4 regions of the Enterobacter sp. AC1 genome follow, and region 2 is predicted to be linked to each of the others. Evidence: predicted binding sites of a transcription regulator. Region 2 holds the regulator's gene; each other region holds the start of a gene.
The links. Region 2 encodes PhoB, which activates phosphate uptake and scavenging genes when phosphate is short. Its sites were predicted from a motif close to CTGTCATAAAACTGNCNNAT; they were not measured.

Region 1: the regulator PhoB is predicted to act here: its motif matches at 5,846-5,865, upstream of glpT (glycerol-3-phosphate transporter).
Region 3: the regulator PhoB is predicted to act here: its motif matches at 5,078-5,097, upstream of M2433_RS14245 (esterase-like activity of phytase family protein).
Region 4: the regulator PhoB is predicted to act here: its motif matches at 1,849-1,868, upstream of pstS (phosphate ABC transporter substrate-binding protein PstS).

What each region holds. Positions count from the first base shown of each region.
Region 1 covers NZ_JBNDIZ010000003.1:429,814-437,866, reverse strand. Annotated here, with positions in the region: gene M2433_RS11765 (YfaZ family outer membrane protein) at 1-373, shown strand, start outside; gene M2433_RS11760 (nicotinamide mononucleotide deamidase-related protein YfaY) at 467-1,666, shown strand; gene glpC (anaerobic glycerol-3-phosphate dehydrogenase subunit GlpC) at 1,700-2,890, opposite strand; gene glpB (glycerol-3-phosphate dehydrogenase subunit GlpB) at 2,887-4,104, opposite strand; gene glpA (anaerobic glycerol-3-phosphate dehydrogenase subunit A) at 4,094-5,722, opposite strand; gene glpT (glycerol-3-phosphate transporter) at 5,978-7,330, shown strand; gene glpQ (glycerophosphodiester phosphodiesterase) at 7,342-8,053, shown strand, end outside.
Region 2 covers NZ_JBNDIZ010000002.1:73,602-81,654, reverse strand. Annotated here, with positions in the region: gene malZ (maltodextrin glucosidase) at 1-1,266, opposite strand, end outside; gene proY (proline-specific permease ProY) at 1,407-2,780, opposite strand; gene brnQ (branched-chain amino acid transporter carrier protein BrnQ) at 2,862-4,181, opposite strand; gene phoR (phosphate regulon sensor histidine kinase PhoR) at 4,591-5,886, opposite strand; gene phoB (phosphate response regulator transcription factor PhoB) at 5,908-6,597, opposite strand; gene sbcD (exonuclease subunit SbcD) at 6,785-7,990, shown strand; gene sbcC (exonuclease subunit SbcC) at 7,987-8,053, shown strand, end outside.
Region 3 covers NZ_JBNDIZ010000004.1:220,300-228,352, reverse strand. Annotated here, with positions in the region: gene M2433_RS14265 (helix-turn-helix transcriptional regulator) at 1-15, shown strand, start outside; gene M2433_RS14260 (carbon starvation CstA family protein) at 207-2,360, shown strand; gene M2433_RS14255 (YbdD/YjiX family protein) at 2,444-2,647, shown strand; gene yjiA (GTPase) at 2,658-3,611, shown strand; gene M2433_RS14245 (esterase-like activity of phytase family protein) at 3,674-5,032, opposite strand; gene M2433_RS14240 (YfaZ family outer membrane protein) at 5,445-5,990, shown strand; gene M2433_RS14235 (hypothetical protein) at 5,990-6,310, shown strand; gene M2433_RS14230 (NAD-dependent succinate-semialdehyde dehydrogenase) at 6,352-7,722, opposite strand; gene M2433_RS14225 (AraC family transcriptional regulator) at 7,874-8,053, shown strand, end outside.
Region 4 covers NZ_JBNDIZ010000005.1:330,258-338,310, forward strand. Annotated here, with positions in the region: gene pstC (phosphate ABC transporter permease PstC) at 1-592, opposite strand, end outside; gene pstS (phosphate ABC transporter substrate-binding protein PstS) at 721-1,761, opposite strand; gene glmS (glutamine--fructose-6-phosphate transaminase (isomerizing)) at 2,082-3,911, opposite strand; gene glmU (bifunctional UDP-N-acetylglucosamine diphosphorylase/glucosamine-1-phosphate N-acetyltransferase GlmU) at 4,149-5,519, opposite strand; gene M2433_RS16560 (F0F1 ATP synthase subunit epsilon) at 5,658-6,077, opposite strand; gene atpD (F0F1 ATP synthase subunit beta) at 6,098-7,480, opposite strand; gene atpG (F0F1 ATP synthase subunit gamma) at 7,512-8,053, opposite strand, start outside.

The DNA of each region.
Region 1 (8,053 bases), on a different contig from region 2:
CGACGGCGACGCGGCCAGCCTCGGCCTGGGTCTTAACGTTCCTCTCGGCCCGTTCCTGGCGACCGTCGGCGGTAAAGGTATCTATACCAACCCAAATGACGGTGACGAAGGATACGCGGCGGCAGTGGGCGGCGGCCTGCAGTGGAAAATTGGCGACAGCTTCGGCCTGTTTGGCGAGTACTACTATTCTCCGGACTCCCTCTCCAGCGGTATCGAAAGCTATGAAGAGGCCAACGCCGGCGCGCGCTGGACTATCATGCGTCCGATTACCATCGAAGCAGGCTATCGTTATCTGAACCTGGCCGGCAAAGACGGCAACCGCGACAACGCGCTGGCCGACGGCCCGTACGTGGGCGTTAGCGCAGGCTTCTAATCACTCCGGCGCGGCATTCTGTCGCGCCAGTTTCTCTCTTCTCCACCCCGCGTTTGCGCTATAGTGTTTTGACCAAATTAGCGGGAGAACATAATGATTAACGTGGAGATGTTATCCACCGGCGACGAAGTGCTGCATGGCCAAATTATTGATACCAATGCTGCCTGGCTTGCCGATCTTTTCTTTGAGCAAGGATTACCGTTAACGCGCCGCAACACGGTGGGCGACAATCTTGAGTCACTGGTCGCTATTCTGCGCGAGCGCAGCGAACACTGTGACGTGCTGATTGTGAACGGTGGGCTCGGCCCCACCAGCGACGATCTCAGCGCGCTGGCTGCCGCGACCGCAAAAGGCGAAGGGCTGGTGCTGCACGAGGCGTGGCTTTCGCAGATGGAGCGCTTTTTCTCCGAACGCGGCCGCATCATGGCCCCCAGCAACCGCAAGCAGGCTGAAATCCCCGCCAGCGCGGAGCTGGTCGATAACCTGGTCGGCACCGCGTGCGGGTTTGCCATGCAGTTGAACCGCTGCCTGATGTTCTTCACGCCGGGCGTGCCCTCAGAATTTAAAGTGATGGTCGAGCAGCAGATCCTGCCGCGCCTTCGCGATCGTTTTACCCTGCCGGAACCCCCGCTTTGCCTGCGTCTGACCACCTTTGGCCGCTCGGAAAGCGATCTGGCTCAGAGCCTCGACCACCTGGCACTGCCGCCGGACGTGTCCATGGGGTATCGCTCCTCCATGCCGATCATTGAACTTAAGCTTACCGGTCCGGCCACGCAGAAAGAGGCGATGCTGGCCCTGTGGCCTGAGGTGCAGCGCGTGGCGGGCGAAAGCCTAATTTTTGAAGGCACGGAAGGGCTTCCGGCGCAGATTGCGAAGCATCTGCAGTCGCGCCAGCTGAGCGTGACCTTAAGCGAGCAGTTCACCGGCGGCCTGCTGGCGCTGCAGCTGTCGCGCGTCAACGCGCCGCTGCTGGCCAGCGAAGTGGTGCCGTTCCAGCAGGAAACGCTGGCGCAGACCGCCCGCTGGGCTTCTGAAAGAAGGGTGAAACATTTTGCCGGCCTGGCGCTGTTTGTCGGGGGGCTGGATGAGGAATACCTTAACTTCGCGCTGGCCACGCCGGAAGGCACCTGGGCGCTGCGGGTAAAAATGAGCATCACCCGCCACAGCCTGGCGGTGCGTCAGGAGGTTTGCGCCATGATGGCGTTGAACATGCTGCGCCGCTGGTTGAATGGTAAAGAGGTTGCCAGCGAGCACGGCTGGATCCAGGTGGTCGAGTCGCTGTTCGTTGAATAAAACCCGTGCCGGGGCCTTTCGCCCCGGCACCGTTCAGCCCAGCGCCTTCGCCAGCAGGGTAATCGGATGTTCACAGCGCTTGCTGGTGGACATCTCAATCTGCCACTTGCAGGTTTCGCAGTCGGTCACCACGATATCCGCGCCGCTCTCTTCAATCTGGCGAAACAGCGGGGCGCCAATCGCCTGTGACGTTTCGTAGTTCTCACGCTTGAAGCCGTAGGTTCCCGCAATCCCGCAGCAGCGCGAATCCAGCACCGTCAGCTCAAGGCCCGGAATCAACCGCAGCAGTTCAAGCGTATAGAGCGACCAGCCCATTTTTTCCATATGACACGGCGTGTGGTACACCACTTTCAGGGGGAGTTTTCCCAGCGGCAACGTCTGCCCGCTATCCAGTTTGCGCCACAGGAAACGCGTTGCCAGCTCGATGTGCTCGCGTAGCCCGCTGTTATCGACGTCCAGCAGATGCGGGTACTCGTCGCGCAGGGTGAAGGTGCAGGTGGACGAGGTCGCCAGCACCGGAATACCCTTGTCGACAATGGCTTCGCGCAGGGAGGTGACGTTGCTTTTTGCCTGCCTGCGCGCTTTATCGGTAAACCCGTTGGCAATCAGCGGTACGCCGCAGCACTTCTCCTTGTTCAGTAGCTGGACGCCCGTTCCCATGGCGTTCAGCACCTTCAGCAGATCTTTACCCAGCTGCGGGTGGTTGTAATTCACATAGCAGCCGTGGAAAAAGGCCACCTGGTCGGCGTATTGGGCCTGCTCCGCGGCGACGGACCTGTACCAGCGGCGGAAGGTGCCGTGAGAGTATTTCGGCAGGATGCGGTGATGGTCTATCTTGAGCGTGGCATCCAGCAGCTGGCGCACCGGTTTGAGAGAGGTCGCCGCGTTGACCAGCGGGGCAAAGGGCGTAGAGATGCTGCCCATCAGGTCGGTGTGGCTCAGAATGGCGTCCCGCAGCGTCGGCTTTTGCGTGCCGTAGCGCGCCCGGGCGCGCTGGATGATATCGCCGATTTTAACATCCGACGGGCAGGCCACCTCGCAGCGTTTGCAGTTGATGCAGTATTTCAGCGCCTCGTCGTACAGCCTGCCGTCCTTCAGGCGCAGACGCTCGCCGTCCGGCCCGGCCTGTTTCGGGCCAGGGTAGCGGGGATTGACGCCGCTGACCGGGCAGACGGTGGTGCAAACCGTGCATTTGATGCAGCTTTCGAAACGGGTGTCGTTCATTGTGCAACCTCCGTGCGCTGGATAATCTGCTCTGCCACATACAGCGCCGTGACGGCGCAGACGCCGCCACCGCATCCCTGAGCGATCGGGTCGTATCCGCCCAGCAGCGAGCCGATGACAAAGAGATTGCGGACGGGCCTACCGGAAAGCTGCGGGTGTAGCTGGTTATCGACAATTACGCCGAACTGTTGCCAGGGCTGAGGCGAGAAGAAATCACTCTGATACCAGTCCGCGCGGGAGGCGCTTTGCCGGACATCCAGCCCCATAATGGCTTCCCGAATGCCCTCCCGGCTGCTCAGCAGTCCGTTACTGAAGAAACTGCCGCTTGCCAGCACCGTATAGCGGGCGCGAAGCGGAATATCATCGTGGTTGCGCGTCCAGACTTCGCTCACCGCGCCGTCCGTCAGGGTGATTTTTTTCACCTCATCACCCGCCATCCAGACGCCGCCCTGCGCAACAAACTGGCGCTGGAGCTGGGTATGCAGGCGAATACCCGGTACGGAAGGCGGCAGCGTTGGCAGCAGGCCGAGCGTGCAGGGCAGTCGGTCCGAGAGCCAGCGCCAGAGCCGGTTGTCGCGTAAGCCAAAGCAGGCGGGCATCAACAGCGCGTCGCAGCTTTCGCCGAGCGGCCTGAGCGCGTCATACAGCAGCGGCCACTTATCTTCGTTATCGAGGAAACGGGCGATATTCACCGCGCGAAACTCGCTCGGGTTGTCGCGCAGAACATCAAGTTCGGGCAGCTCTATCTCTGCCGTTTCGGCGTTAACGCCCTGGCGGCAAAGCGATGCCGCCGCGAGATGGGGCTGAAAATCAAGAAAACCGCTGATACCCACTACCCGCACGCGCGCGGCGCTGAACGGGGCAACGGGCACCTCCTCCGGACTGAGCCAGGCGGAACGCAGGGTACCGAGCGGCGTGACGCGCTGATGATTTTGCCTGGCGCTCCCCTTCATGCGCGCGCCGCAGTCCGCCAGTAGCGCTTCGGTTTCCAGCGCAAAGCGGTCAATATTATGCGCGCCGATCAGGTGATATGGGTGCTCCGGCGGCAGCTTATCGCGGTACGTATCGTCCACCAGATCCAGCGAGCCCGACGAGAAGTGCAGGGCGCTCTGGCCTCGGGTGATAATGGCGCAGCGCAGCCCTCGCTTTGTGAGTTTGATGCCGCAGAGCAGGCCTGCCAGCCCGCCGCCGACAATCACGGTATCAAATTTCATCGCGTTGCTCCTTCTCAAGACCGCAAAGCCCCTGGTAAACCCAGCGGGTAAACTCGCTTTCACGCAGGGCATCTCCCCAGGCAACAGGCTGAATGCCTTTCCAGCGCTCGTTTAAAAACGCGCTGAGCTGATCGAGCGACTGGGTGGCGGTGGTGGTATGAAAACGCTGCAGCAGCCCGGCGGCACGACAGGCGCACAGCTCGCCCTGGCAGGTTCCCATTCCGACGCGGGTGCGGCGGCGGAGATCGAGCAGGCTATTGACCGTCAGGTTCTCCACCGCGTACTGCACTTCACCGGCGGTCACGGCTTCGCATTCGCATACCAGGCTGCGGCTCAGTCGCCCTTCGCCCAGCCAGGCCGGCGTTCTGTCGCCATGGCGATAGATGGCCGACCCGCGCAGGGGGGCGGGGAGGGAGATAATTTTTTGCAGCGTCTTCTCGGTGGACTGCCGCGAACCGGGCAGAGGCTGTTCTGCCGTTACGCACGGTTCGGTATTGCCCAGCTTGCGGCAGACGGCATCCGTTGCCCACTCCGCCATCAGACGGTAGGTCATCAGCTTGCCGCCGGTAATGGTGATAAAACCGTCCAGGCCGTCACGCGCGGCATGGTCGAGCAGCACGATGCCGCGGCTGACGTTACGCCCGCTTGGGTCGTTATCGCTGGCGACCAGCGGACGTACGCCCGCGTAGGCCCGCAGGATCCGGGTCTGCGCCATTACCGGGGCCAGTTTTTCCCCTTCGCGCAGCAGAATATCCACCTCTTCGGCGGTCACGCGGTTGTAATCAATCTCGCTGTAGTCCACGTGCGTTGAGGTGGTACCGATTAACGAAATGGTATCGCCGGGGACGAGGATGTCGGCATCGGACGGTTTGCGGCAGCGGTTAATCACGTGGTTATTAATGCGGTGGTCGAGGATCAGCAGGGAGCCTTTCGCCGGGAACATGCGAACCGAGAGCTCAGCGTATTCCGCAATGTGCTGCCCCCAGATCCCCGCGGCATTCACGACGACGGAGGCAAACAGCTCGCTGTGCTCATTGTATTGCGTGTCAAACACCCGCACGCCGCAGATGCGATGGCCTTCGCGGATAAGCCCGGTCACTTCATGCCCGGTCAGTATGCGCGCGCCATGCTCGCGGGCGTCCAGCATGTTGGCGGCGGTCAGGCGAAAAGGATCAACCGTACCGTCAGGCACTTTTACCGCGCCCGTCAGGGCCGGGTTGACGGAGGGTTCAATGCGCCGCGCGAGGGCCGGGTCGATAGCCTCGGCCTGAATTCCCGCCGCGCGGCAGGCGGTAATAAAGGGTGGCTGAAAGGCGAGATCGTCTTCGGGAAGCGTAATAAACAGACCGTCGGTCGGTTCAATACAGTGGCGGGCAATACGCCGCAGGATCTGATTTTCGGCGATACATTCGCGCGCGGATTCACCGTCGGTCACGGCGTAGCGGGCGCCGCTGTGAAGCAGTCCATGATTGCGGCCGGTAGCGCCCGTCGCTATGTCATGGCGCTCCAGAAGCGTGACGCTTAATCCCCGCAGGGCGCAATCGCGCGCGATGCCGGCGCCGGTTGCACCACCGCCAATGATAATCACATCGCTGTAACGAGGATCGTGAATTGTCATTGTCATCCCTCTGTGTTCGTTTTTTATCATTTAGCCACATGAAAACTGTGGTTTGTTTGATTTCGAACACAAACGAGCGAAATTCGAAAGTGAAACGTGATTTCATGCGCTTTTTTGCGCATTCTGTCATATTTCTGTAACAATCTGTGCGTTGATTCACAGTAACAATCACTGTGATTTCTTAACATCGCGACCTCTCTGGAGTATGGGGCAGTTAAACCCCTGTAAATTCAATTTTTGGCCACGGAGGCTGTCATGCTCAGTATCTTCAAACCTGCGCCGCATCGGGCGCGTCTGCCAGAGGCAGAAATTGATCCGCTATACCGCCGTCTGCGTTGGCAAATTTTCCTCGGGATCTTCTTCGGGTACGCGGCGTACTACCTTGTGCGTAAAAACTTTGCGCTCGCCATGCCGTACCTGGTAGAGCAGGGCTTTTCCCGTGGCGATCTGGGGTTCGCGCTGTCGGGTATTTCCATCGCCTACGGTTTTTCCAAATTCATTATGGGTTCCGTGTCCGACCGCTCGAACCCGCGCGTCTTCCTGCCGGCCGGCCTGATTCTGGCGGCAGCAGTCATGCTGTTTATGGGCTTTGTGCCGTGGGCAACCTCCAGCATTGCCGTCATGTTCGTGCTGCTGTTCCTCTGCGGCTGGTTCCAGGGAATGGGGTGGCCGCCGTGCGGACGCACCATGGTGCACTGGTGGTCGCAGAAAGAGCGCGGCGGTATCGTGTCGGTGTGGAACTGCGCGCATAACGTGGGGGGCGGCATTCCGCCTCTGCTGTTCCTGCTGGGGATGGCCTGGTTCAACGACTGGAAAGCCGCGCTGTATATGCCTGCCTTTGGCGCCATCGTGGTGGCGATTATTGCCTTCGCCCTGATGCGCGATACGCCGCAGTCCTGCGGCCTGCCGCCGATCGAAGAGTACAAAAACGACTATCCGGATGATTACAGCAAGGAGCACGAAGAAGAGCTGACCGCAAAGCAGATCTTCATGAAGTACGTCCTGCCGAACAAGCTGCTGTGGTACATCGCGGTAGCGAACGTGTTCGTTTACCTGCTGCGCTACGGCATTCTGGACTGGTCACCGACCTACCTGAAAGAGGTGAAGCACTTCGCGCTGGATAAATCTTCCTGGGCCTACTTCCTGTATGAATACGCTGGGATCCCGGGCACGCTGCTTTGCGGCTGGATGTCGGACAAGGTGTTTAAAGGCAACCGCGGTGCGACGGGCGTCTTCTTTATGACCCTGGTCACCATCGCCACCGTAGTGTACTGGCTCAACCCGCCGGGCAACCCGTCAGTAGATATGGCCTGTATGATCGTCATCGGCTTCCTTATTTATGGTCCGGTTATGCTGATCGGTCTGCACGCGCTGGAGCTGGCACCGAAGAAAGCGGCAGGCACGGCGGCAGGCTTTACCGGTCTGTTCGGCTATCTGGGTGGGTCGGTCGCGGCGAGCGCTATCGTGGGCTATACCGTTGACTTCTTCGGCTGGGACGGCGGCTTTATGGTGATGATTGGCGGTAGCGTGCTGGCGGTACTGCTGCTGATTATCGTGATGATCGGTGAGAAACGTCACCACGCGGAAGTGCAGGCACGTCGTCAATAAGGAGCATTGCCATGAAATTATCTTACGTAGCAACCGGCCTGCTGCTGGCGGGCCTGATGACCGGGTCCGCGCTGGCGGCAGATAAAATTGTCATCGCCCACCGCGGCGCGAGCGGCTATCTGCCGGAGCATACGCTGCCGGCAAAAGCGATGGCCTATGCGCAGGGCGCGGATTACCTGGAACAGGACCTGGTGATGACGAAGGACGACCAGCTGGTGGTCCTGCACGATCATTATCTTGACCGCGTGACGGACGTGGCGGAGCGTTTCCCCGACCGCGCCCGCAAAGATGGTCGCTTCTACGCCATTGATTTTACCCTGGATGAGATCCGTTCCCTGAAGTTTACCGAAGGCTTCGAGATTGAAAACGGCAAGAAGGTGCAGGTCTATCCGGGACGTTTCCCGATGGGCAAATCTGACTTCCGGATCCACACCTTCCAGGAAGAGATTGAGTTTGTTCAGGGGCTGAACCACTCGACCGGGAAAAATATCGGTATCTACCCGGAAATCAAAGCGCCGTGGTTCCACCACCAGGAAGGGAAAGACATTGCCGCGAAGACGCTGGAGGTGCTGAAGCAGTACGGCTACACCAGCAAGAAGGACAAGGTTTACCTGCAGTGCTTTGACGCCGCCGAGCTGAAGCGCATCAAAACCGAGCTGGAGCCGAAGATGGGGATGAACCTCAATCTGGTACAGCTGATTGCCTATACCGACTGGAATGAAA
Region 2 (8,053 bases):
CATGCAGGTTTCCGCGTCGATATGGTTCGGATCGTAGGAGATATCGGTGTTGGCGAGGAATCCCCACAGCGGGAAGGTAAAGCCGCGATAGTTCATCGCCGCATCTTCCGCGTCATTTTGCAGCCACTGGCGCGCGTCGCCAAAGTGTTCGCCAAAGACAAACGCCCCCGGCTGGGCCGATTTCGCGGATCGCGTAATCCCGGCGACGTGCTGAAGGTTATTTCGCGCGCCGCCCGCTTCCCCCAGCATATGCACCACGTCCAGGCGCCAGCCGTCCATATTCCACGGTGCCTTCAGCCAGTAGCGGACAATACTGTCTTCGCCGCCGTAGATTTCATTCACGAGCGTTGGCGACTGGAAATCCAGCTTCGGCAGGCTGGCGTAACCCAGCCAGTCCAGCGCGCGGCCCTCGTCGTTAAAGCTGTACCAGTCGCGCTGCGGCGAGTCCGGGTTATGGCATGCCCCGCCCATTGACTGGTTATGACGGTCAAACCAGGCGTGTGAATCTCCGCTGTGGTTGAACACGCCGTCCAGAATGAGGCGCATGCCTTCATTTTGGGTGTTCTTACGCAGGCGCAGCAGCGCCTCGTCACCGCCAAACTGTTCGTCAACGTGACGATAATCCTGCGTATCGTATTTGTGCACGCTTGGGGCTTTAAACACCGGGTTCAGGTAGAGCGCCGTCACGCCAAGCTTTTTCAGGTACGGCAGTTTTTCGCTGATACCGTCGAGATCGCCGCCGTAAAAGGTCGAGCCGCCGGCCTGCGCGGTTAGCGGCTCATCCCACTCTTTCAGAATAATGTCGTGGCCTGCCGCGTGGTGGTAATAAACCTTATCCTGCTGTGCGGTGCGCTTTTCGCTGCGGGCAAAGCGGTCCGGGAAGATCTGGTAAAAGATCTGCTCGTTAACCCACTGCGGGCCGTTATCCGGGTAATCAACGGCAAACTGCTCCAGCCGTGCGGGCGGAAAACGGCTAAACCCCTGCGGGGTAAACCACAGCTGGCGGTCATTCCACAGCAGCTTGAAGCCGTAGCGGCGACGCGGCTGTCCGCTATTCAGGTCGATATTCGCCCGCCACGCCGTGATCCCCGGCTGCGGCTGGCTGCGCTGCTTGTGCATTTTCAGCGACGTTTCTTCGTTATCCACTTCGGCGCGGAGCGTCACGCGTTCAGGCTGGTTTTCCCCCGCCAGCCAGAGCGTAATCACAAGGTTGTCTTTGTTTTGCTTAACAAATGGGGCAACCGGAAGGTGCCAGGCATTTAACATCACGAATCCCCTTTGATGAAATTGACGTCACCTTGCCACAGGGTGGTTAAGGATAGCTCATCACGATCGGGATTATTGGGGGAGGAGAACGGAGGAGGAGGCAAAAATACCCTCTCCCATTGGGAGAGGGGAAAAGGATGTTACTGTGCTTCCGCCATCTGACGGTCACGGCGGCATTTAAACATCCAGCCCACCAGCAGCAGCACGATCCACGCACAGCCCACGTACAGGGAAATACGGGTGTCCGGGTGGTAGCCAATCAGGCCAATGATGAACACCAGGAAGATCAGCCCGACGACGGTCGTTGCGACGCCGCCCGGGACTTTGAACTTCAGCGCTTTCGCCTCTTCCGGCGACAGGCGGCGGCGGAACGCAATCTGCGACAGCAGGATCATGATCCACACCCAGACGGTTGCGAAGGTCGCCAGGGACGCAATCACCAGGAAGACGTTCTCCGGCATGATGTAGTTCAGGTAAACCGAGAACAGCAGCGCAACGGTCATGACCACGACGGTCACCCACGGCGTGCCGCGACGCGACGTTTTGGCAAACACCTTCGGCGCACTGCCCTGCTCCGCCATGCCGTGCAGCATACGGCCCACGCCAAAGACGTCACTGTTGATTGCCGAGAGCGACGCGGTGAGCACCACAAAGTTCAGAATACTGGCCGCAAACGCAATGCCCATATGCTGGAAGGTCAGCACAAACGGGCTACCGTTGGTGCCCACCTGATTCCATGGGTAGATGGACATAATCACGAACAGCGTACCCACGTAGAACACCAGAATACGCATCGGCACGGAGTTGATGGCGCGCGGAATGGATTTCTCCGGATCTTTCGCTTCACCGGCGGTAATACCGATAATTTCGATACCGCCGTAGGCGAACATGACCATCTGAAGCGACATGACCATGCCGAGCCAGCCGTTGCTGAAGAAGCCACCGTTGCTCCAGAGGTTATGGATGCCGGTCGGCTGCCCGCCGTTGCCAATACCCCAGATGATGATGCCGAAACCGGCCACAATCATGATGATAATGGTGGCGACCTTGAAGAAGGAGAACCAGAACTCCAGCTCGCCGAACACCTTCACGCTCATCAGGTTGACGGCGCAAATGATCAGCACCACGCTCAGGACCCAAATCCAGTGCGGCACCGCCGGGAACCAGACGCCCATGTAGATGCCAAACGCCGTCACGTCGGCGATCGCCACAATCAGGATTTCAAAACAGTAGGTCCAGCCGGTGATAAACCCGGCCAGCGGGCCAAGGTTTTCCTGCGCGTAGCGGGAGAATGAGCTGGCGGACGGGTTGTGAACAGACATTTCACCGAGGGCGCGCATGATGATATACGCCGCCACGCCGCCGATGATGTAGGCCAGCAGAACGCTGGGACCGGCCATTTTAATGGCATCTGCCGAGCCATAAAAAAGACCGGTACCGATAGCAGAGCCCAGCGCCATAAAGCGGATGTGGCGCGTGCTCAGTCCACGTTTAAGTTTGTTAGTGCTTTCCATTTAAATCTTGCCATTCAACACGAAAAAAACAAAAAACCACGGGGCCTTAAGCCCCGTGGTTAAACAGTTTGTTGCCGTTGATTAATGGGCGTTAGATGCAACCTGACGCCCTGCGGCACGGTCCCAGATAATCGCCAGAACCAGTGCAACAACGGTAGGCATCAGCCAGGCCAGACCCTGCTCGGACAGCGGCAGACGCTGTGTCCATGCAGGCAGTATTCCTGCGAATGCTGATGCTTTAATGCCGTCAAGGATACCAAAAATCAGGCTGATAAACATGGCTGGCGCAATAATTCGTGAGGAGTTGTTCCACCACGGGCGGGTGAAGCTCAGCACCACCAGCACGATACACGGCGGATAAATCGCCGTCAGCACCGGAATAGAGACCTGAATCAGGTGGCTCAACCCGAGGTTGGACACCGCCATGGAGAAGATACCGAGAATAAACACCAGAGTGCGGTATGAGAGCGGCAGATACTGCGCAAAGAACTCTGCACAGGCGCAGGTCAGGCCCACTGCGGTTACCAGGCACGCCAGGAAGATGAGCGCCGCCAGCAGCATACTGCCCGCACCACCGAAGGTGTGCTGGACGTAGGCGTGGAGGATAGCCGCACCGTTCGCGTTCTGGTCAACCAGCATGGCGCTATCGGAGCCCAGGCGGAACAGCGCCAGATACAGCAGCGTCAGCCCCACGCCGGCCATCAGGCCAGCCCAGATGGTATAGCGGGTCAGCAGGCGCGCTTCGGTCACACCGCGGGAACGCGCGGCGTTAACGATAACGATACCAAACACCATGGCGCCCAGCGTATCCATCGTCAAATAGCCGTTCACGAAGCCGTTAGAGAATGCGGCGTTCTTATAGGCGTCCATCGCGTCGCTAATCGGGCCGGCAGGCCAGACAATGGCGGCCACCGCCAGGACGATCAGCGCCACAATTTTCAGCGGAGCCAGGAAGTTGCCCACGGTATCCAGCAGCTTGCCCGGATAGAGTGAAACCAGAATCACGATCGCGAAATAAATCAGGCTGTAGATAAACAGCGGCATCGCGCCGTCACCGGTCAGGGGGGCAATACCCACTTCGAAGGAAACGGTAGCCGTACGCGGGGTTGCGAACAGCGGGCCTACGGCCAGATAGCAGACGGTTGCCAGCAGAACACCCGCCACTTTGCCAATTGGGGTACTGAGGCTATCCACGCCGCCGCCGACTTTCGCCAGCGCGACGACGGTCAGTACCGGTAGACCCACGGCAGTAATCAGGAAACCAAACGCGGCGGTCCAGACGTGTTCACCCGCCTGTAAGCCAACCATTGGAGGAAAAATGATGTTGCCTGCGCCAACGAACAGCGCAAATGTCATAAAGCCCAGCGCGATGATGTCACGCGATTTTAAGTGATGGGTCATAAAACCTTACTGCCTGTGGATGTGGTGTTGAAAACATTGCGATTTCCGGTTTCCCTGACGGGACGATACAGCCGAAAATTTACTCAATTTCAGCGGGAAATGCTCCCGTCCTGGCGTGGAGAAGAATAGTTTTTCGATTTACCACGCAAATACAGTCGGTCTGACAGTATCTGGGGGGCAATTTAAACGCTTATAACGTTTAAAGGCAAGGAGGGATCGTAAAACCAGAACAATATGCCATTATGAAAATACGAACCAGCACAATACGCTATTTATAAGAAAAACCCATGGCTAATCATGCGAACAAAAAACAGCCAGCCGTATAAAATTCAGCCGCGTTTCGCTTGACTGCAAAGCAAACGGGCCAGCTGACGCTGACCCGTGGAAAGGTAAAATGACACACCTGCTATCAGGCGATCTTTTTGGCAATTAATCGTTCCGGGATAACGAAGCTGAAACGGGTTCCCTTACCCAGCGTACTCTGGATTTCGAGACGGCTTTCATGGTGATTCACCGCGTGCTTAACAATCGCCAGCCCCAGGCCGCTTCCTCCCGTCTGCCGCGATCGCGCTTTATCCACGCGGTAGAAACGCTCGGTCAGACGCGGAATATGCTCCGGTGCGATACCCGGCCCGTTGTCCTCCACGCTAAATTCGGCTCCCGTTGGGCTGTGGTGCCAGCGCACCAGGATTTCCGTCCCTTCCGGCGTATGATTCACCGCGTTATACACCAGGTTGGAGATGGCGCTGCGCAGTTCATCTTCACTGCCCAGCACCTTCAGCGCGCTGTCGACCTCAAAGGTCAGGTGGTGCTTTTTGTGGCTTAACGTCTGCGCTTCACGCTCCACTACCCGCAGCATCATTGGCACATCGATGGTGTCATTCAGCGCAAGCGTGGGTGCCGCTTCAATCTTCGACAGCGTCAGCAACTGCTTCACCAGGCCTTCCATACGGTGCGTTTGCTCGCGCATGGTGTGCAGCGCTTTTTCACGCGGCGCCCCTTCAAGCGTTTGCTCCTGCATCATCTCCAGGTAGCCCTCAAGCACGGTCAACGGGGTTCGTAATTCGTGGCTGACGTTCGCAAAGAAGTTGCGGCGCGCCCCTTCCAGCTGGTGCATCTGGGTGACATCGCGCGCTACCATCAGCCACTGCTTATCGCTGTAGGGCATCACGCGGATTTCCAGATGGCGACCGTTATTGAGCTTCAGATTGTGCGGACGGGTAAAATCACGCTTTTTCAGGTACAGCGTGAACTCGGGATAACGCAGGAGGTTGAGGATATTCTGACCATTATCGTCCGGCCAGCGCAGGCCCAGCAGCTGTTGCGCCAGGCCGTTACACCAGAAGATGGTCCCTTCTTCGGTGGTCAGAATGACGGCATCCGGCAGCGATTCCGCACCGCTGCGAAAACGCTTAATCAGGCTTCCCAGCTCGCGGCGGCGCTTTTTATTACGCATCTGCATCTGATGCAGACCGTACAGCAGCGGTTCCCAGCTGCCGCTTCCCGGCGGCGGCGTCATGCTTCGGTCAACCCACAGCCACCAGGAGAGGCGCAGCAGGTTCCAGAAATGCCAGATCAGCAGCCCGGTGACGGACGCCAGCAGAAACCACGGCAGATGTCCAAGAAAGGCCCCCAGAATGAAGGCCGGAATACAGCATAAGATCAGTTCAAAGACGAGCCTTTTCCATGACAGACGTTCCAGCACGCGTCACACTCCTGTCATTGTTCAGAAACGGGTAGAAAAACGATAACCCGTGCCGCGGACCGTCTGCACCATGCGATCGTGGCCGCTCAGTTCCAGCGCTTTTCGCAGGCGGCGGATATGGACGTCAACCGTCCGGTCTTCGACATACACGTTAGTTCCCCAGACGTTATTCAGCAACTGCTCGCGGCTGTAAACGCGTTCCGGGTGTGTCATAAAGAAGTGCAGAAGCTTAAATTCGGTAGGCCCCATGTCGAGGGGATTTTCACCGGTCATCACGCGGTGTGAGGTGGGGTCAAGGCTGAGTCCCTGCATCTCTATCACCTCTTCCACCGCCATCGGCGAAATACGGCGCATCACGGCTTTAATGCGGGCCACCAGCTCTTTCGGTGAAAACGGTTTGGTAATGTAATCGTCCGCGCCGGTCTCCAGACCGCGCACGCGATCCTCTTCTTCTCCGCGCGCCGTGAGCATCACCACCGGTATGTCGCGGGTCAGCGCTTCGCGCTTCAGGTGTTTGATAAACTGCAGTCCGGAACCGCCGGGCAACATCCAGTCCAGCAGAATCAGATCGGGCCAGGGTTCATTTAGCTGGTTCACTGCGCTGTCATAATCTTCCGCTTCAACCGGCTGGAAGCCATTTTGCTCGAGCACGAAGCACACCATTTCACGAATTGGAGCTTCATCTTCTACGACCAGAATACGTCTCGCCATACTTTGCCCTGTCTTATTTTATTTAAGTTACAAGTTTGTAATTCGGCGCCATTATGCGTCAGATTTATGACAGATTTATGAAAAACAGTACCACGATAGCGGGCAAACCGTTGTTTTATTACAACGGTTATTTTCCCTTCTCTGAAGGTTTATAATCCCGCTTTCTCTTTTTTGCCACGGATCAGCTATGCGCATACTTCACACCTCGGACTGGCATCTGGGTCAAAATTTTTACAGCAAAAGCCGTGCGGCTGAACATGAAGCGTTCCTGGGCTGGCTGCTGGAAACGGCCCGGACGCACGAGGTGGACGCGATTATTGTAGCGGGTGACATCTTTGATACCGGTTCTCCTCCAAGCTATGCGCGTGAACTGTATAACCGCTTCGTGGTGAATCTCCAGCAAACCGGCTGTCATCTGGTGATTGTCGCCGGCAACCATGATTCCGTCGCAACGCTCAATGAATCTCGCGACATCCTGGCATTTCTTAATACCACCGTCGTCGCCAGCGCCGGGCACGCCCCGCAGATCCTGAAAAAACGCGATGGTACGCCGGGCGCGGTGCTGTGCCCGATACCGTTTTTACGTCCGCGGGACATCGTGCAAAGCCAGGCGGGGCTGTCGGGGGCGGAAAAACAGCAACATTTATTACAGGCCATCACCGACTATTATCACCAGCAGCACGCCGAAGCCTGCGCCCTGCGCGGCGAGCAGCCGATTCCGGTGATTGCGACCGGACACCTCACCACCGTCGGGGCCAGTAAAAGTGACGCCGTACGTGACATCTATATCGGCACGCTGGACGCCTTTCCGGCGCAAAACTTCCCGCCAGCCGACTACATCGCGCTCGGGCATATCCACCGCGCGCAGGTTATCGGCGGCTGCGAGCACATCCGCTACTGCGGATCGCCCCTTTCGCTCAGCTTCGATGAAACGGGCAAAGCCAAGTCCGTGCATCTGGTGAGCTTCTCCGACGGAAAACTTCACGCCGTCGAGACGCTGGAGGTGCCGGTCACCCAGCCGCTGGCGGTGCTGAAAGGCGATCTTGACGCCATTACCGCCCAGCTTGAGCAGTGGCGCGGCGCGGCGCTTAACCCTCCCGTCTGGCTGGATATCGAAATCACCACCGATGACTACCTGCACGATATGCAGCGAAAAATCCAGGCGCTGACCGAAGATTTGCCGGTTGAGGTGTTGCTGGTGCGCCGCAGCCGCGAGCAGCGCGAGAACATTCTGCTCAGCGCCCGGCGCGAAACCCTCAGCGAGCTGAGGGTAGAAGAGGTGTTCGAACGCAGGCTCTCGCAGGAGGAGATAGACGACGCGAAGCGCGCAAGGCTTAGCGAGCTGTTCACCCATACCCTGCATGCGCTCAATGATGAGGACGAAAACGCATGAAAATTTTGAGCCTGCGCCTGAAAAACCTTAACTCCCTCAAGGGCGAGTGGAAAATTGATTTTA
Region 3 (8,053 bases), on a different contig from region 2:
ATCTCAATCACATAATTTCGCCCACCGGCGGCGAGCCGAAACCGCTCGTCGCCCCCTTTGACCGCTCACCCGGTACTTTCAACCACTCATTCATTTACCGTCCTTTACACGCGCGTGGATCTGGCACGATCGCTCCAGCATTAATCAATACCTCCTCACAACGAACCCTGACCCTTTTTTCTTTACATAAAAAACCAGGTCTTACTATGGATACTAAAAAACTACTGAAGCACGTGCCCTGGGCCTTACTCGGGATCCTCGGCGCTTTTTGTCTGGCGGTTGTCGCATTACGCCGGGGCGAACACGTAAGCGCCCTGTGGATCGTGGTCGCGTCCGTTTCCGTCTATCTTGTGGCTTATCGCTACTACAGCCTGTACATCGCGCAGAAGGTCATGAAGCTCGACCCGACGCGCGCCACGCCGGCGGTCATTAACAATGACGGCCTGAACTACGTGCCCACCAACCGCTACGTGCTGTTTGGTCACCACTTTGCCGCTATCGCCGGCGCAGGCCCGCTGGTCGGCCCGGTGCTGGCCGCGCAGATGGGCTACCTTCCGGGTACCCTGTGGCTGCTCGCTGGCGTAGTGCTGGCGGGTGCGGTGCAGGACTTTATGGTGCTGTTTATCTCTTCTCGCCGTAACGGCGCGTCTCTGGGTGAGATGGTCAAAGAAGAGATGGGCCGCGTGCCGGGGACTATCGCCCTGTTCGGCTGCTTCCTGATTATGATCATCATCCTCGCGGTGCTGGCGCTGATCGTGGTGAAAGCGCTGGCCGAAAGCCCGTGGGGCGTCTTCACCGTCTGCTCTACCGTACCAATCGCGCTGTTCATGGGGATCTACATGCGATTCCTGCGTCCGGGACGCGTGGGTGAAGTGTCGGTGATTGGTATCGTGCTGCTGGTCGCCTCCATCTACTTCGGTGGCGTGATTGCGCACGACCCGTACTGGGGACCGGCGCTGACCTTCAAGGACACCACCATCACCTTCGCGCTGATCGGTTACGCGTTTATCTCCGCGCTGCTGCCGGTCTGGCTGATTCTGGCGCCGCGTGACTACCTGGCGACCTTCCTCAAAATCGGCGTGATCGTCGGTCTGGCGATCGGCATCCTGGTGATCAACCCGGACCTGAAAATGCCGGCAGTGACCCAGTACATCGACGGTACCGGCCCGCTGTGGAAAGGCGCCCTGTTCCCGTTCCTGTTCATCACCATCGCCTGCGGTGCGGTCTCCGGCTTCCACGCCCTGATTGCCTCCGGTACCACGCCTAAGCTGCTGGCGAACGAGAAAGACGCGCGTCTGATCGGCTACGGTGCCATGCTGATGGAGTCCTTCGTGGCGATCATGGCGCTGGTTGCTGCGTCCATCATCGAACCGGGTCTCTACTTCGCGATGAACACCCCGCCTGCTGGCCTCGGCATTACCATGCCAAACCTGCACGAGATGGGCGGTGACAACGCGGCGCTGATTATGGCGCAGCTGAAAGACGCGAGCGCACACGCTGCGGCGACCGTCAGCTCCTGGGGCTTCGTGATTTCGCCTGAGCAGATTATGCAAACCGCGAAAGACATTGGCGAACCGTCCGTGCTAAACCGCGCCGGTGGCGCACCGACGCTGGCCGTGGGTATCGCACACGTGTTCCACAAAGTGCTGCCGTGGGCGGACATGGGCTTCTGGTACCACTTCGGTATTCTGTTCGAAGCGCTGTTCATCCTCACCGCGCTGGATGCGGGTACCCGTGCGGGCCGCTTCATGCTGCAGGACCTGCTCGGTAACTTCGTGCCGTTCCTGAAGAAAACCGACTCTCTGGTCGCCGGTATTCTCGGTACCGCGGGCTGCGTAGGCCTGTGGGGCTACCTGCTGTATCAGGGCGTTGTCGACCCGCTCGGCGGCGTGAAGAGCCTGTGGCCGCTGTTCGGTATCTCTAACCAGATGCTCGCAGCCGTTGCTCTGGTGCTGGGTACCGTGGTCCTCGTGAAGATGAAACGCACCAAATACATCTGGGTCACCGTGGTGCCCGCGCTGTGGCTGCTGCTCTGCACCACCTGGGCGCTTGGCCTGAAGCTGTTCAGCGCCAACCCGCAGCTGGAAGGCTTCTTCTTCATGGCTAACCAGTACAAAGAGAAGATTGCCGCAGGCGGCGCGGATCTGACCGCGCAGCAGATTGCCAACATGAACCATATCGTGGTGAACAACTACACCAACGCGGGTCTGAGCATTCTGTTCCTGGTGGTGGTGTACAGCATCATCTTCTACGGCATCAAAACCTGGCTGAAGGTGCGTAACGCCGACGGTCGTACGGATAAAGAAACCCCGTACGTGCCGGTGCCGGAAGGCGGCGTGAAGACCTCTTCGCACCATTAATCCGCAAACATCCCCTCACCCTAACCCTCTCCCCAAAGGGGAGAGGGCCGGGGTGAGGGGTGCTTTTCTGTCTGGAACCCACAATGTTTGGTAACTTAGGCGAAGCAAAAAAATACCTCGGTCAGGCGGCAAAAATGCTGATTGGCATTCCGGACTATGACAACTACGTTGAACATATGAAGACCAACCATCCGGATAAGCCGTACATGACCTACACCGAATTCTTCCGCGAGCGGCAGGAAGCACGCTACGGCGGAAGTGGAGAAGGCGGCGTCCGCTGCTGCTAAAGGAGAGACCATGACCCCGATTGCCGTTACCCTGCTGACCGGTTTCCTCGGCGCCGGTAAAACCACCCTGCTGCGCCACATCCTGAACGAGCAGCACGGCTTCAAAATCGCCGTCATTGAAAACGAGTTTGGCGAGGTCTCCGTTGACGACCAGCTGATCGGCGATCGCGCCACCCAGATCAAAACCCTGACCAACGGCTGCATCTGCTGTACCCGCTCTAACGAGCTGGAAGACGCCCTGCTGGACCTGCTCGACAGCCGCGATCGCGGTGACATCGACTTCGACCGTCTGGTGATCGAGTGCACCGGCATGGCCGACCCGGGGCCGATTATTCAGACCTTTTTCTCGCACGAGATTCTTTGCCAGCGCTATCTGCTGGACGGCGTCATTGCCCTGGTCGATGCGGTCCACGCCGATGACCAGATGAACCAGTTCACCATCGCCCAGTCTCAGGTGGGCTACGCTGACCGCATCCTGCTGACCAAAACCGACGTGGCGGGCGAAAGCGTTAAGCTGCGCGAACGCCTGGCGCGCATCAACTCCCGCGCGCCGGTTTACACGGTGACGCACGGCGATATCGATCTGTCTCAGCTGTTCAACACCAACGGCTTTATGCTGGAAGAGAACGTCACCGCGAAGCCGCGCTTCCACTTTATGGGCGATAAGCAAAACGACGTGGCGTCGATTGTGGTGGAGCTGGACTACCCGGTGGACATCAGCGACGTGTCCCGCGTAATGGAAAACCTGCTGCTGTCGTTTGCCGACAAGCTGCTGCGCTACAAGGGGATGCTGTGGATTGACGGCGAGCCGAACCGCCTGCTGTTCCAGGGCGTACAGCGCCTGTACAGCGCCGACTGGGACAGGCCGTGGGGCGATGAACCGCCGCACAGCGTGATGGTGTTTATTGGCATCCAGCTGCCGGAAGAGGAGATTCGGGCGGCGTTTGCAGGGCTGAAGAAATAACCGCACCGAACATCCCCTCTCCCCTATGGGGAGAGGGCTAGGGTGAGGGGTAAGCCCTGGTATTATTTCACCGCCTCCGCCAGCGTCACAATCCACAGCTCGCTGTCTGACTCCGGCTTCTTCAGCGGCTTCACGCTGAGGGTGGTTTCAACCGGTTTATCATCCAGCGTCAGCTTGCCTTCCGCGTTCACCCGGTAATCCTTGAGCTTTTTGCCCTCGACCGGATTTTGCATCGCCACCTTCACGCCAAAGTCGTTATCGTTCGCCACCGCAAGCGTTTTGCTGTCGATCAGCGCCAGCCCTTCGGCCTTCTCCTGCTGCCAGCCAAGGGCGCGCAAATCGACAACCTGAGTTTTAGACGCAAGGGTAATACCGCGCTGCGCCAGGGTTTTCTCATCATCAAACTCCGGGTACTCGCCCGGCTTGTCGAAGGCGGTCAGGTCGCTCGCCTTGCTGAGATCCACCTTGTAAATCAGATTACGCATTCCGTCGTTTTTATCGCTTCCCTGCTCAATCAGCAGGATGTGCTGATCATCAAGCGCCACGATGTCGCCGATTTTGGCGTCGCTATTTTTGTCGTAGGCCGCGCTGTCGATGGGGTAACCGTACATCGCGGTTTTCCCGGTCGCCGGGTCGAAGCTCACCAGACGCGTAAACAGCGCCTGTTTTTTGCTCTTGCCGTCGATATCCAGCGTACTTTGTACGGCGGCGATAATACGCCCGTCCGGCATATGGGTCAGGCCTTCAAAGCCCCGGTTCGCCTGGCGCCATTTGATGATGTTTGGCAGACCACCCGCGATGGATTTCTCCCCTTCTGCCGCCTGCGGCCCGTGGATAGCCAGGATTTTCCCTTTGCTGTCGACGTTAATCAGGAACGGGCCATACTCGTCGCACAGCCAGTATCCGCCCTTGCCGTCCGGCGTGATGCCTTCCGTGTCCAGCCCGCGGTTGTCCCCCTTCAGCGTCTTTAACGTGTCGCTGAATGCCACTTCATTGGTGGAGCCAATCACGCCGCTTTGCAGCGGCAGACCGTTGATCTCGCCTTTATCGTCATGCAGCGGGCGGGCATCCGTTGCCTCTGCCTTGCCGTTCTGGACGCGAATGGTCATCAGCAGCGGCGCGAAATCCGGCGTAACAAAAATTTTGGCTTCGTTTTTCCCGCTTTTTGGCGCATCCGCGTTCGGACCGCGATCGGTCACGGTGGCAAAGGTCAGGGCATCGCCCTGCTTGCCCGTAAACAGCAGGCCAGAGCCAATGCCGACAGGGAGTCCATGCGGGAACGCATCGGCAAATGCGCCGCTGTAGCTCACGTGTGACCCTTCGGGGAAGCTGACGACATAGCGTTCAGCCGTGGGCTGTGCCGCCAGGCCAGAGAAAGAGAGCGCACAACCGATAAGCACAGGAATAATTTTTCTTTTCATATTGTTAGCATCCAGTTAGTGAAGCCAACAACGTAAAGAATAAACGTGTCAGAAAAATGACATGAAATGGGCAATCGCATGGGTGAGTGAACGTATATTTATCGCCCAAAATGTAATGATTTGTTGTTTTGTGTGTCACCAGAAACACTTTTGGAAATTATTAGAAACCCAATTAATTCAAGCCAAATCACTATTCCCGCCTCGTTCAGTTTATGTTTAGTCAAAAAACTAAACCGCTTCTAAACGACGAAAAAATTCCCGGTTGACGCCTTTGCAACAAAACACCACCGCAACATTTAAAAATAAAACAATTAACAACCTCAGCATAAAAGCTCGATACCTGTCACATTTGCAGTCGTAAACATCACTTGTTAAGGTGCGCACAGATGAATTTAATGACGAGGCAAAAAACATGAAAAAACTGAATATCCTTCTTCTTTCTGCCCTGGCTGCAGTATCAGGTTCCGCACTGGCGATGGGCGGCACCATTGAGCAGGGTAAAAACTTTACTAACCTCAATCTGGAAATGGGTAAATCCTCATCCGGTGTTTATCTCGAAAGTAACTGGCTCAAAAACACCGATGACGGTACCCAGACCGGCGGCGTTGGCGCAGGCTACAACCTGGAAGTGGGTCCGGTGATGCTGAATGCGGGTGCGAAGGCAATCTACCTCGGCCCGAAAAAAGGCGATAACGGCGTGGCCTTCCCGATTGGTGGCGGCGTAAACGTTGCGCTGACCGACAGCATCCACGTGTATGGTGAAGGCTATGCTGCACCAGAAGGCCTGAACAACAGCGTGAAAAACTACGTCGAAGCCAACGGCGGCGTAAGCTGGACGCCTATTACGCCAGTGACCCTGAAAGTGGGTTACCGCCACGTGAGCGTTGATGGCAAAGACGGCCGTCCTGGCCACACGCTGATTGACGGCGCATATGTAGGCGGTGGAGTCACCTTCTGATGAAACACCGCATTACCGCGCTTTGCGTTCTGAGCCTCACGCTGATGCTCACCGGCTGCGTCCAGTACAAATGGGTGAAACCGGGCGTCAGCGACGCCGAAATGAATAAAAAGCTCACGGAATGCGAAGCGCAGGCACTGATCGATCTGCCCCCGGATAACGTCGTGACCGGTTCGAGCTCGGAAAAAACGGACAAATCGAAAAAGAAAAAGGACACTTCCACGAGCTACACGGTTGAAGACGCGAATGAATATCGCCGCGGTACGTTAGTCGACAGCTGCATGTTCAAAAGCGGCTGGGACAAGATCGAAGTGCAATAACCCCTTAAAAAAACCTGCCGACTGGCAGGTTTTTTTACCTCTTACTTACGCACCACCACCAGCTTCTGGTTCACAAACTCTTTGATCCCCAGGTCCGACAGCTCGCGTCCGTAGCCGGAGCGCTTCACGCCGCCGAACGGCAGCTCTGGCGCGGTATCGGTGAGCCAGTTGATGTACACCATCCCGGTCTCAATCCGCGACGCCATTTTCTTCGCGCGTTCGATATCCTGGCTGAACACCGCGCCGCCCAGACCGTAGTGGGAATCGTTCGCCAGGGCAACCGCCTCGTCGTCGTTTTTCACCACGTAGATCTGCGCTACCGGGCCGAAGAACTCTTCGAAATACGCGGGGTTATCGCGCGAGATATTCGTCAGGATCGTCGGCTCGAAGAAGCTCCCGTCGCGCTGAACCGGCTTGCCGCCATAGTGCAGCGTCGCGCCGTTTTTCACCGCCTCGTTAACCTGTTTGGTCAGCGTTTCCAGCGCATCTTTAGAGGACAGCGGCCCCAGCGTGGTGCTTTCATCCAGCGGATCGCCAATCTTCACCTGCTTAAAGGCCTCGGTGAATTGGCTCAGGAAGGCATCTGCAATCTTTTCATGCAGGATAAAGCGCTTCGCGGCGGTACAGACCTGCCCCGCGTTGTTGAGCCGCGCATTCACGCCGGTCTTCACGGCTTTGTCCAGGTCCGCGTCATCGAGCACCACGAAGACGTCGTTACCGCCCAGCTCAAGGGTCGATTTCTTAATGTGCTTCGCCGCCTGCGCGGCCACGACGCTGCCGGCTTTTTCGGAACCGGTCAGCGCGGCACCCTGTACGCGATCGTCGGCGATGATGTTCGCCACCTGATCGGACGAGATAAACAGGTTAGTCCACGCCCCTTCCGGCGCCCCTGCCTCGCGCACCAGATGGGCAAAAGCCTCGGCGCAGTGCGGTACGATGCTGGCATGCTTCGCCAGCACGGGGTTACCCGCCGCCAGGTTCGGCGCCAGAACGCGCATCAGCTGGTAATACGGGAAGTTCCACGGCTCAACGGCCATCAGCACGCCGATGGGGTGATGCTCCACCCACGCTTCCCCAAGTTCAGATGGGTACTTCACCGGGGCCAGAAACTGCTTCGCGTTATCCGCATAGTAGCGGGCGATTTGCGCGCACAGCTTCACCTCGCCGCGGCTCTGTTCGATGAGCTTCCCCATCTCCTGGCTGGCGATTTTAGCCAGCTCTTCGGTGCGCTCGTCGATCAGGTCGGCAAGCTTATGCAGCACCGGCAGGCGCTGGCTGATGTCGCCTTTCGCCCATTCGGAATGGTAGAGCGCATCGGCCGCCTTCAGCGCCGCTTCGATATCCGCGTCGGTATGTGAGGGGTATTCTTTGATGAGCTGGTTGGTGGCAGGATTTACTGTCTGATAAGCCATGTCGAATCTCCTTGTTTTACCGCTTAGGGTATTAAGGGTAGTCAACATGACTGGCTCTGGACGTAAAGTTGGGTATATCCGGAAGGTTCTTAATGAAGCGCTGCCCGACGGTTCACGGCCGTGGTATAAAAAAGCTTCAGAAGGAGCGCCTATGACCGATACCCGACACGTCCGCCAGACTTTTCACCGCGCCTCAGGCCTTGAGCTGCGCAGCACGTGGCAGAGCACGCAGGCGTACAAACGTCACTGCCATCCCCAGCTCTCCATTGGTGCGATTGTGGAAGGCCAGACCCGCTGCGTGTGTCACGACAGAGAGTACATCCTTAACCCC
Region 4 (8,053 bases), on a different contig from region 2:
CCGGGGTCTGTTCGAAGACATCGCGCATGACCGCCGCAATGTACGGAATAATCATGATGGCGAGGATCACACCAGCCGCCAGAATACCGATACCGAACGCCGGGCCAGAAAACAGGGCCCCCACAAACGGAATGGCGGAGAGGACATTACCCACCGGCTCCTGGAAGTACGTTGCGAACAGCGGTGCAAAGATAAACAGGCCCCACATGCCGTATACGATACTCGGAATGGCCGCCAGCAGTTCGATGGCGATCCCCAGCGGACGACGAAGCCAGCCCGGCGCCAGCTCCGTCAGGAACAGGGCAATACCAAAGCTTACCGGAACCGCAATCAGCAGGGCGATAAACGAGGTCACCAGCGTGCCGTAAATCGGCACCAGCGCACCGTAGATATCGTTCGGCGCATCCCACTCTTTGGTCCACAGGAAAGAGAAACCGAATTTCTGAATGCTCGGCCAGGAGGAGAAAATCAGAGACACGATAATGCCGCCCAGCAGCAATAGCACAATCAGCGCAGCCAGTTTTACCAGCGCGCTGAAAATCATGTCACCTTTTTTACCCGGAGGGTTAAATGCAGGCTTGGTTGCAGCCATAAATTACTCTTCTTTATGAGACGTCTTACGAATATGCCCGGTGGCGCTGGCGCTTACCGGGCCTACAGGATGAACCGTAGGGCGGGTAAGCATCAGCGCCACCCGCCATCTTCGTCAAAAATATCCTGTTAGTACAGCGCTTTACCGCTGCTGTCTTTCACGTTGGTTTTCCATGCAGCACGAATCTGCTCAACCACGTTGTCCGGCAGGGTGGCGTAATCCAGGGCGTTAGCCTGTTTGCCGCCGTTTTTATACGCCCAGTCGAAGAACTTCAGCACTTCAGCGCCCTGCTCAGGTTTTTTCTGCTCTTTGTGAACCAGGATGAAGGTGGTAGAGGTGATTGGCCATGCACCTTCGCCCTTCTGGTTAGTCAGGTCCTGCGCGAAGGATTTGCTCCAGTCAGCGCCTTTCGCGGCGTTAGCAAAGTTCTCTTCGGTCGGGCTAACCGGTTTGCCATCGGCAGAAACCAGTTTGGTGTAGGACAGGTTGTTCTGCTTAGCGTACGCATACTCTACGTAGCCAATTGAGCCCGGCAGACGCTGTACGAACGCAGCGATACCGTCGTTACCTTTACCGCCCAGACCGGTTGGCCAGTTAACGGTAGAGCCGGAACCCACTTTAGATTTCCACTCTTCGTTCACTTTCGCCAGGTAGCTGGTGAACACGAAAGAGGTACCGGAACCATCCGCGCGGCGAACCACAGCGATGTTCTGAGAAGGCAGCTTCAGGCCTGGGTTGAGTTTAGCGATCGCTTCGTCATCCCATTTTTTGATTTTACCCAGGTAGATGTCGCCCAGCGTTTTGCCGTCCAGCACCAGCTCACCTGACTTCAGGCCAGGGATGTTAACGGCCAGCACAACGCCGCCGATCACGGTCGGGAACTGGAACAGGCCTTCCTGATTCAGTTTTTCATCAGACAGAGGGGCATCTGACGCGCCGAAATCAACCGTGTTCGCGGTAATTTGTTTAACGCCACCGGAGGAGCCGATACCCTGATAGTTAACCTTGTTGCCGGTTTCTTTCTGGTAGGTATCCGCCCATTTGGCATACACCGGCGCAGGGAAGGTTGCACCAGCGCCAGTCAGGCTTGCTTCTGCAAAAACAGAGAACGCGCTCAGAGATAAGGTCGCGGCGACAACAGTTGCGACAGTGGTACGCATAACTTTCATAATGTCTCCTGCAAGATTTTCGTAAATCGTTGTTTAGTGGCTACGATGAGCAAAATAGGACAAACAGGTGACAGATAAATGTACGAATTATGACAGTTTTATGACAACTGAAATTTAACTTAAAAACTCGCAAAACAATGTTTAATTTTCATCGAGTTAGCCAGTTTTATGACAGGGCGTTTTCAGAAATATTTTCTTTATGTGACACTGAAAAAATAGCTGAAGATGACAAATTGTCATCAATAAAAACGTGAAGGGATTGATTAAAAACAAACCGGGCGGGGTAAAAAAGCTCCACCCGAAGGTGGAGCCTGAAGGGATTATTCTACGGTGACAGACTTCGCCAGGTTACGCGGCTGGTCAACGTCGGTGCCTTTAATCAGCGCCACGTGATAGGCCAGCAGCTGCAGCGGAACGGTGTAGAAGATTGGCGCAATCACCTCTTCCACATGCGGCATCTCGATGATGTGCATGTTGTCGTTGCTGACAAAACCGGCATCTTTATCGGCGAAGACATACAGGACACCGCCGCGGGCGCGCACTTCTTCGATGTTAGATTTCAGTTTTTCCAGCAGTTCGTTGTTAGGAGCCACAACGATGACCGGCATATCTGCATCGATCAGCGCCAGCGGGCCGTGCTTCAGCTCACCTGCCGCGTAGGCTTCTGCGTGAATGTAGGAGATCTCTTTCAGCTTCAGCGCGCCTTCCAGCGCAATTGGATACTGATCGCCACGACCCAGGAACAGGGCGTGATGCTTGTCGGAGAAATCTTCCGCCAGCGCTTCAATGCGTTTGTCCTGAGACAGCATCTGCTCAATACGGCTCGGCAGCGCCTGCAGACCATGAACGATGTCATGCTCAACAGAGGCGTCTTCACCTTTCAGACGCGCCAGTTTCGCCACCAGCATCAGCAGAACGGTCAGCTGAGTGGTAAAGGCTTTCGTGGAGGCCACGCCGATTTCGGTACCCGCTTTGGTCATCAGCGCCAGATCGGATTCACGCACCAGCGAGGAGCCCGGGACGTTACAGATGGCCAGAGAGCCCAGGTAACCCAGCTCTTTTGAGAGGCGCAGCGCGGCCAGGGTATCCGCCGTTTCACCAGACTGGGAAAGGGTGATCATCAGGCTGTTACGACGTACCGCGGATTTGCGATAGCGGAATTCAGACGCGATTTCAACGTCGCACGGCACGCCCGCCAGGGATTCAAACCAGTAGCGAGAGACCATACCGGAGTTGTAGGAGGTGCCGCAGGCCACGATCTGAATATGCTCAACCTTGCCGAGCAGTTCGTTGGCGTTTGCGCCCAGCTCACTCAGATCCACTTCACCGTGGCTAATGCGCCCGGTAAGGGTGTTTTTGATGGCGTTTGGCTGCTCGTAAATCTCTTTCTGCATGTAGTGACGGTAAGCGCCTTTGTCGCCCGCGTCGTACTGCAGGTTAGATTCGATCTCCTGGCGCTTCACCTGCTCGCCTTTGGTATCGAATACGGTCACGCTGCGGCGAGTCACTTCCGCGATATCTCCCTCTTCCAGGAAGATAAAGCGACGGGTCACCGGCAGGAGCGCCAGCTGGTCAGAAGCGATAAAGTTTTCACCCATGCCCAGACCGATAACCATTGGGCTACCGGAACGCGCGGCCAGCAGCGTGGACGGATCGCGTGAGTCCATGATCACCGTACCGTACGCACCGCGCAGCTGAGGGATAGCGCGCAGCACGGCGTCACGCAGCGTGCCGCCCTGCTCCAGCTCCCAGTGCACCAAGTGAGCAATCACTTCGGTGTCAGTTTCAGAGACGAAGGTGTAGCCGCGCGCTTTCAGTTCTTCGCGCAGCGGTTCGTGGTTTTCGATAATGCCGTTATGCACCACCACGATGTGTTCAGACACATGCGGGTGCGCGTTGCCTTCAGACGGTTCGCCGTGCGTCGCCCAGCGGGTGTGCGCAATACCGGTACCACCATGCAGCGGATGTTCTTCCGCGGCCTGGGCCAGCATCTGCACTTTACCGAGACGGCGCAGGCGGGTCATATGACCTTCTGCATCGACGACGGCCAGACCGGCAGAGTCGTAACCACGGTATTCCAGACGACGTAAACCTTCGAGAAGGATTTCAGCAATATCACGCTGCGCAACTGCGCCAACAATTCCACACATAGTTTTAGATTCCGAATTTAGGCATGATGCCTGCGTTGTCGCTGACCTGTATTTGCCCTTTCCGGGCACCCCGAGCCTTGTAGAGAGTGGGGTTATTGTTATGGGTACTGCTTTTGGGGGGAGGATTATATTATCCCCTCACCCCGGCCCTCTCCCCAAAGGGGCGAGGGAGAAAAACACCGCACCGAACGATCCCCTCTCCCTTTGGGGAGAGGGTTAGGGTGAGGGGTAAATCCGTTACTTTTTCTTCACCGGGCGTTTCCAGCCCTGTTTGTGCACCTGCGGCACGCGGCTTAACACCAGCTCGTTATCCGCTACGTCACGCGTCACCGTCGTCCCGGCAGCAATCGTAACGCCGTTACCCACGGTAACAGGCGCCACCAGCTGAGTGTCGGAACCGACGAACACATCATCACCGATGATGGTTTTAAACTTATTTGCGCCGTCATAGTTACAGGTGATGGTTCCTGCACCAATGTTCACGTTGTCGCCAATTTCCGCATCGCCCAGATAGGTTAAATGGCCCGCTTTGGAACCTTTACCCAGACGCGCTTTTTTCATCTCAACGAAGTTGCCCACGTGAGCGCCTTCCAGCAGCTCAGCGCCAGGACGCAGACGCGCAAACGGGCCGATGGTACAAGCCGCGTCCAGGCGGGCATCTTCGACCACGCTGTACGGGCTGATTTCGCAATCGTCACCGATGATGCTGTTTTTAATCACGCAGCCGGTACCAATTTTGACGCGGTTCCCTAACGTCACGTTCCCTTCAACGATAACGTTAGTATCAATTTCAACGTCACGCCCGTGAGATAACGAGCCACGCAGGTCGAATCGCGCCGGATCGCGCAGCATCACGCCCGCCAGCAGCAGTTTTTCTGCCTGCTCGGACTGGTAAATGCGCTCGAGACGGGAGAGCTGCAGACGGTTATTGACGCCATCCGTTTCGCTGATGCGTGCCGGATGAACGGCGACAATTTCACGACCTTCGTGATGCGCCATCGCAATGATATCGGTGATGTAGTATTCACCCTGCGCGTTGTTGTTGTTGAGCTTCGACAGCCAGCGCTTCATGTCTGCGCCGTTAGCAATCAGGATACCGGTGTTGATCTCCGGAATCTGACGCTGTTCATCGCTGGCATCTTTATGCTCAACAATCCCGGTTACCTTGCCGTTTTCACGCGTAATGCGGCCATACCCACTGGGATCGTCCAGCACGACGGTTAACAAACCGATGCCGCCCTGCGGTTTGGCTTCACGCAGGCGGGTCAGCGTTTCCACGGAAATCAGCGGGACGTCGCCGTAGAGCATCAGGATATCTTCGTCATCGGCAAAGAACGGGGCAGCCTGCTGCATCGCATGCCCGGTGCCCAGCTGTTCAGCCTGAAGCACCCAGTTGAGGTTGTCATCACTCAGCGTCTTTTTAAGCAGATCGCCGCCGTGGCCGTAAACCAAATGTACCTGACGGGCGCCCAGCTCATTAGCGGCATCAATGACATGCTGCACCATCGGCTTTCCTGCCAGGGTGTGCAGCACCTTAGGAAGATCGGAATACATGCGGGTGCCTTTACCAGCGGCAAGGATGACCACGCTCATCGTATTGTTCAACATACGCGTCCTGACTGTAATTTGAGTGAGAAGTAAAAACGTTTGATGCCTAAAATTCTACATCTTTTTCATCATGAATTAAGCGCCAAAAAAAAAGCCAGCCTGGGATCCAGACTGGCTTTTGTGCTTTTCAAGCCGGTGTTACATCGCTTTTTTGGTCAACTCGATAACGCGCAGTTTCGCGATCGCTTTGGCCAGCTCCGCAGACGCCTGAGCGTAATCCACGTCACCATGAGAGCTGCTAATGTGCTCTTCAGCCTTACGCTTCGATTCCAGGGCTCGCGCTTCGTCGAGATCCTGGCCACGAATAGCGGTATCGGCCAGAACGGTCACACTGCCAGGCTGCACTTCAAGAATGCCGCCGGACAGATAGATAAACTCTTCGTGACCGAACTGTTTAACGATGCGGATCATACCAGGCTTAATGGCGGTGAGCAGCGGTGCGTGACCCGGGAAAATACCCAGTTCACCTTCACTACCCGTTACCTGGATTTTCTCGACCAGACCAGAGAACATTTGTTGCTCTGCGCTGACGACGTCCAGGTGGTAAGTCATTGCCATATCACCCTCCGATTAAGGCGTTAAAGTTTTTTGGCTTTTTCCACGGCTTCGTCGATGGAACCAACCATGTAGAACGCCTGCTCTGGCAGGTGATCGTATTCGCCTTCCATGATGCCTTTAAAGCCACGGATGGTGTCTTTCAGGGAAACGTATTTACCCGGAGAACCGGTGAATACTTCCGCAACGAAGAACGGCTGGGACAGGAAGCGCTGGATCTTACGCGCACGTGCTACCACCAGTTTATCTTCTTCAGACAGTTCATCCATACCCAGGATGGCGATGATGTCTTTCAGTTCCTGGTAACGCTGCAGCAGGGACTGTACGCCACGCGCGGTGTCGTAGTGTTCCTGACCAACAACCAGTGGATCCAGCTGACGGCTGGTGGAGTCCAGCGGGTCAACGGCCGGGTAGATACCCAGAGACGCGATCTGACGGCTCAGTACCACGGTCGCATCTAAGTGCGCAAAGGTGGTGGCTGGTGATGGGTCAGTCAAGTCATCCGCAGGTACGTATACCGCCTGAACGGAGGTGATAGAACCGGTTTTGGTAGAGGTGATACGTTCCTGAAGAACACCCATCTCTTCCGCCAGCGTAGGCTGATAACCTACCGCTGAAGGCATACGACCCAGCAGTGCTGATACTTCCGTACCGGCCAGGGTGTAACGATAGATGTTATCGACGAACAGCAGAACGTCACGGCCTTCATCACGGAACTTCTCAGCCATAGTCAGGCCGGTCAGCGCAACGCGCAGACGGTTTCCTGGTGGCTCGTTCATCTGACCGTAAACCAGGGATACTTTGTCCAGAACGTTGGAGTCAGTCATTTCGTGGTAGAAGTCGTTACCCTCACGAGTACGTTCACCTACGCCCGCAAACACGGAGTAACCGGAGTGCTCGATCGCGATGTTACGGATCAGCTCCATCATGTTTACGGTTTTACCTACACCCGCACCACCGAACAGACCAACTTTACCGCCCTTCGCAAACGGACACATCAGGTCGATAACTTTGATACCGGTTTCCAGCAGTTCCTGAGAGCTGGACAGCTCTTCGTAGGAAGGTGCTGCGCGGTGGATAGCCCAACGCTCTTCTTCACCAATGTCGCCTTTCATGTCGATTGGTTGACCCAATACGTTCATGATACGACCCAGTGTTGCTTTACCTACCGGGACTTCGATCGGGTGCTCAAGGTCTTTTACTTCCAGACCACGACGCAGACCGTCGGAAGAACCCATCGCGATGGTACGCACGATACCGCCGCCGAGCTGCTGCTGAACTTCCAGCACCAGGCTCTCGTTACCATTCTGTACCTCAAGCGCGTCGTACACGCGTGGTACGGCGTCCTGAGGGAACTCGACGTCCACCACGGCGCCGATTACCTGGACAATCTTTCCAGTAGCCATCTTGAATCCTCTACGTAATTCGTAAACCTGGTTAAACCGCGGCGGCCCCCGAGACGATCTCGGTGAGTTCCTGAGTAATGCTGGCCTGACGAGCTTTGTTGTAAACCAACTGCAGCTCTTTAATCAGGCTGCCGCCATTATCGGTCGCGGCTTTCATCGCCACCATTCGTGCGGCCTGCTCGCTGGCCAGGTTTTCTACAACGCCCTGATAAACCTGAGATTCAACGTAACGACGCAGCAGGGTATCCAGCAGCGGTTTCGGATCGGGTTCATACAGGTAATCCCAGGCTTTTTGTTTCAGCTCGTCATCTTCTGATGCCGGTAACGGCAGCATCTGAGTGAGCGTAGGAACCTGAGACATGGTGTTAATGAATTTGTTGCTGACAACGTACAGTCTGTCCAGACGGCCTTCATCATAGGCCTGCAACATCACTTTAACCGGGCCGATCAGTTCGGACAGGGACGGGTTATCACCCATACCGGTCACCTGAGCGACAATATTGCCACCCACGGAGTTAAAGAAAGACACGCCCTTAGAGCCGATCATTGCGATATCGCACTGAACGCCTTTCT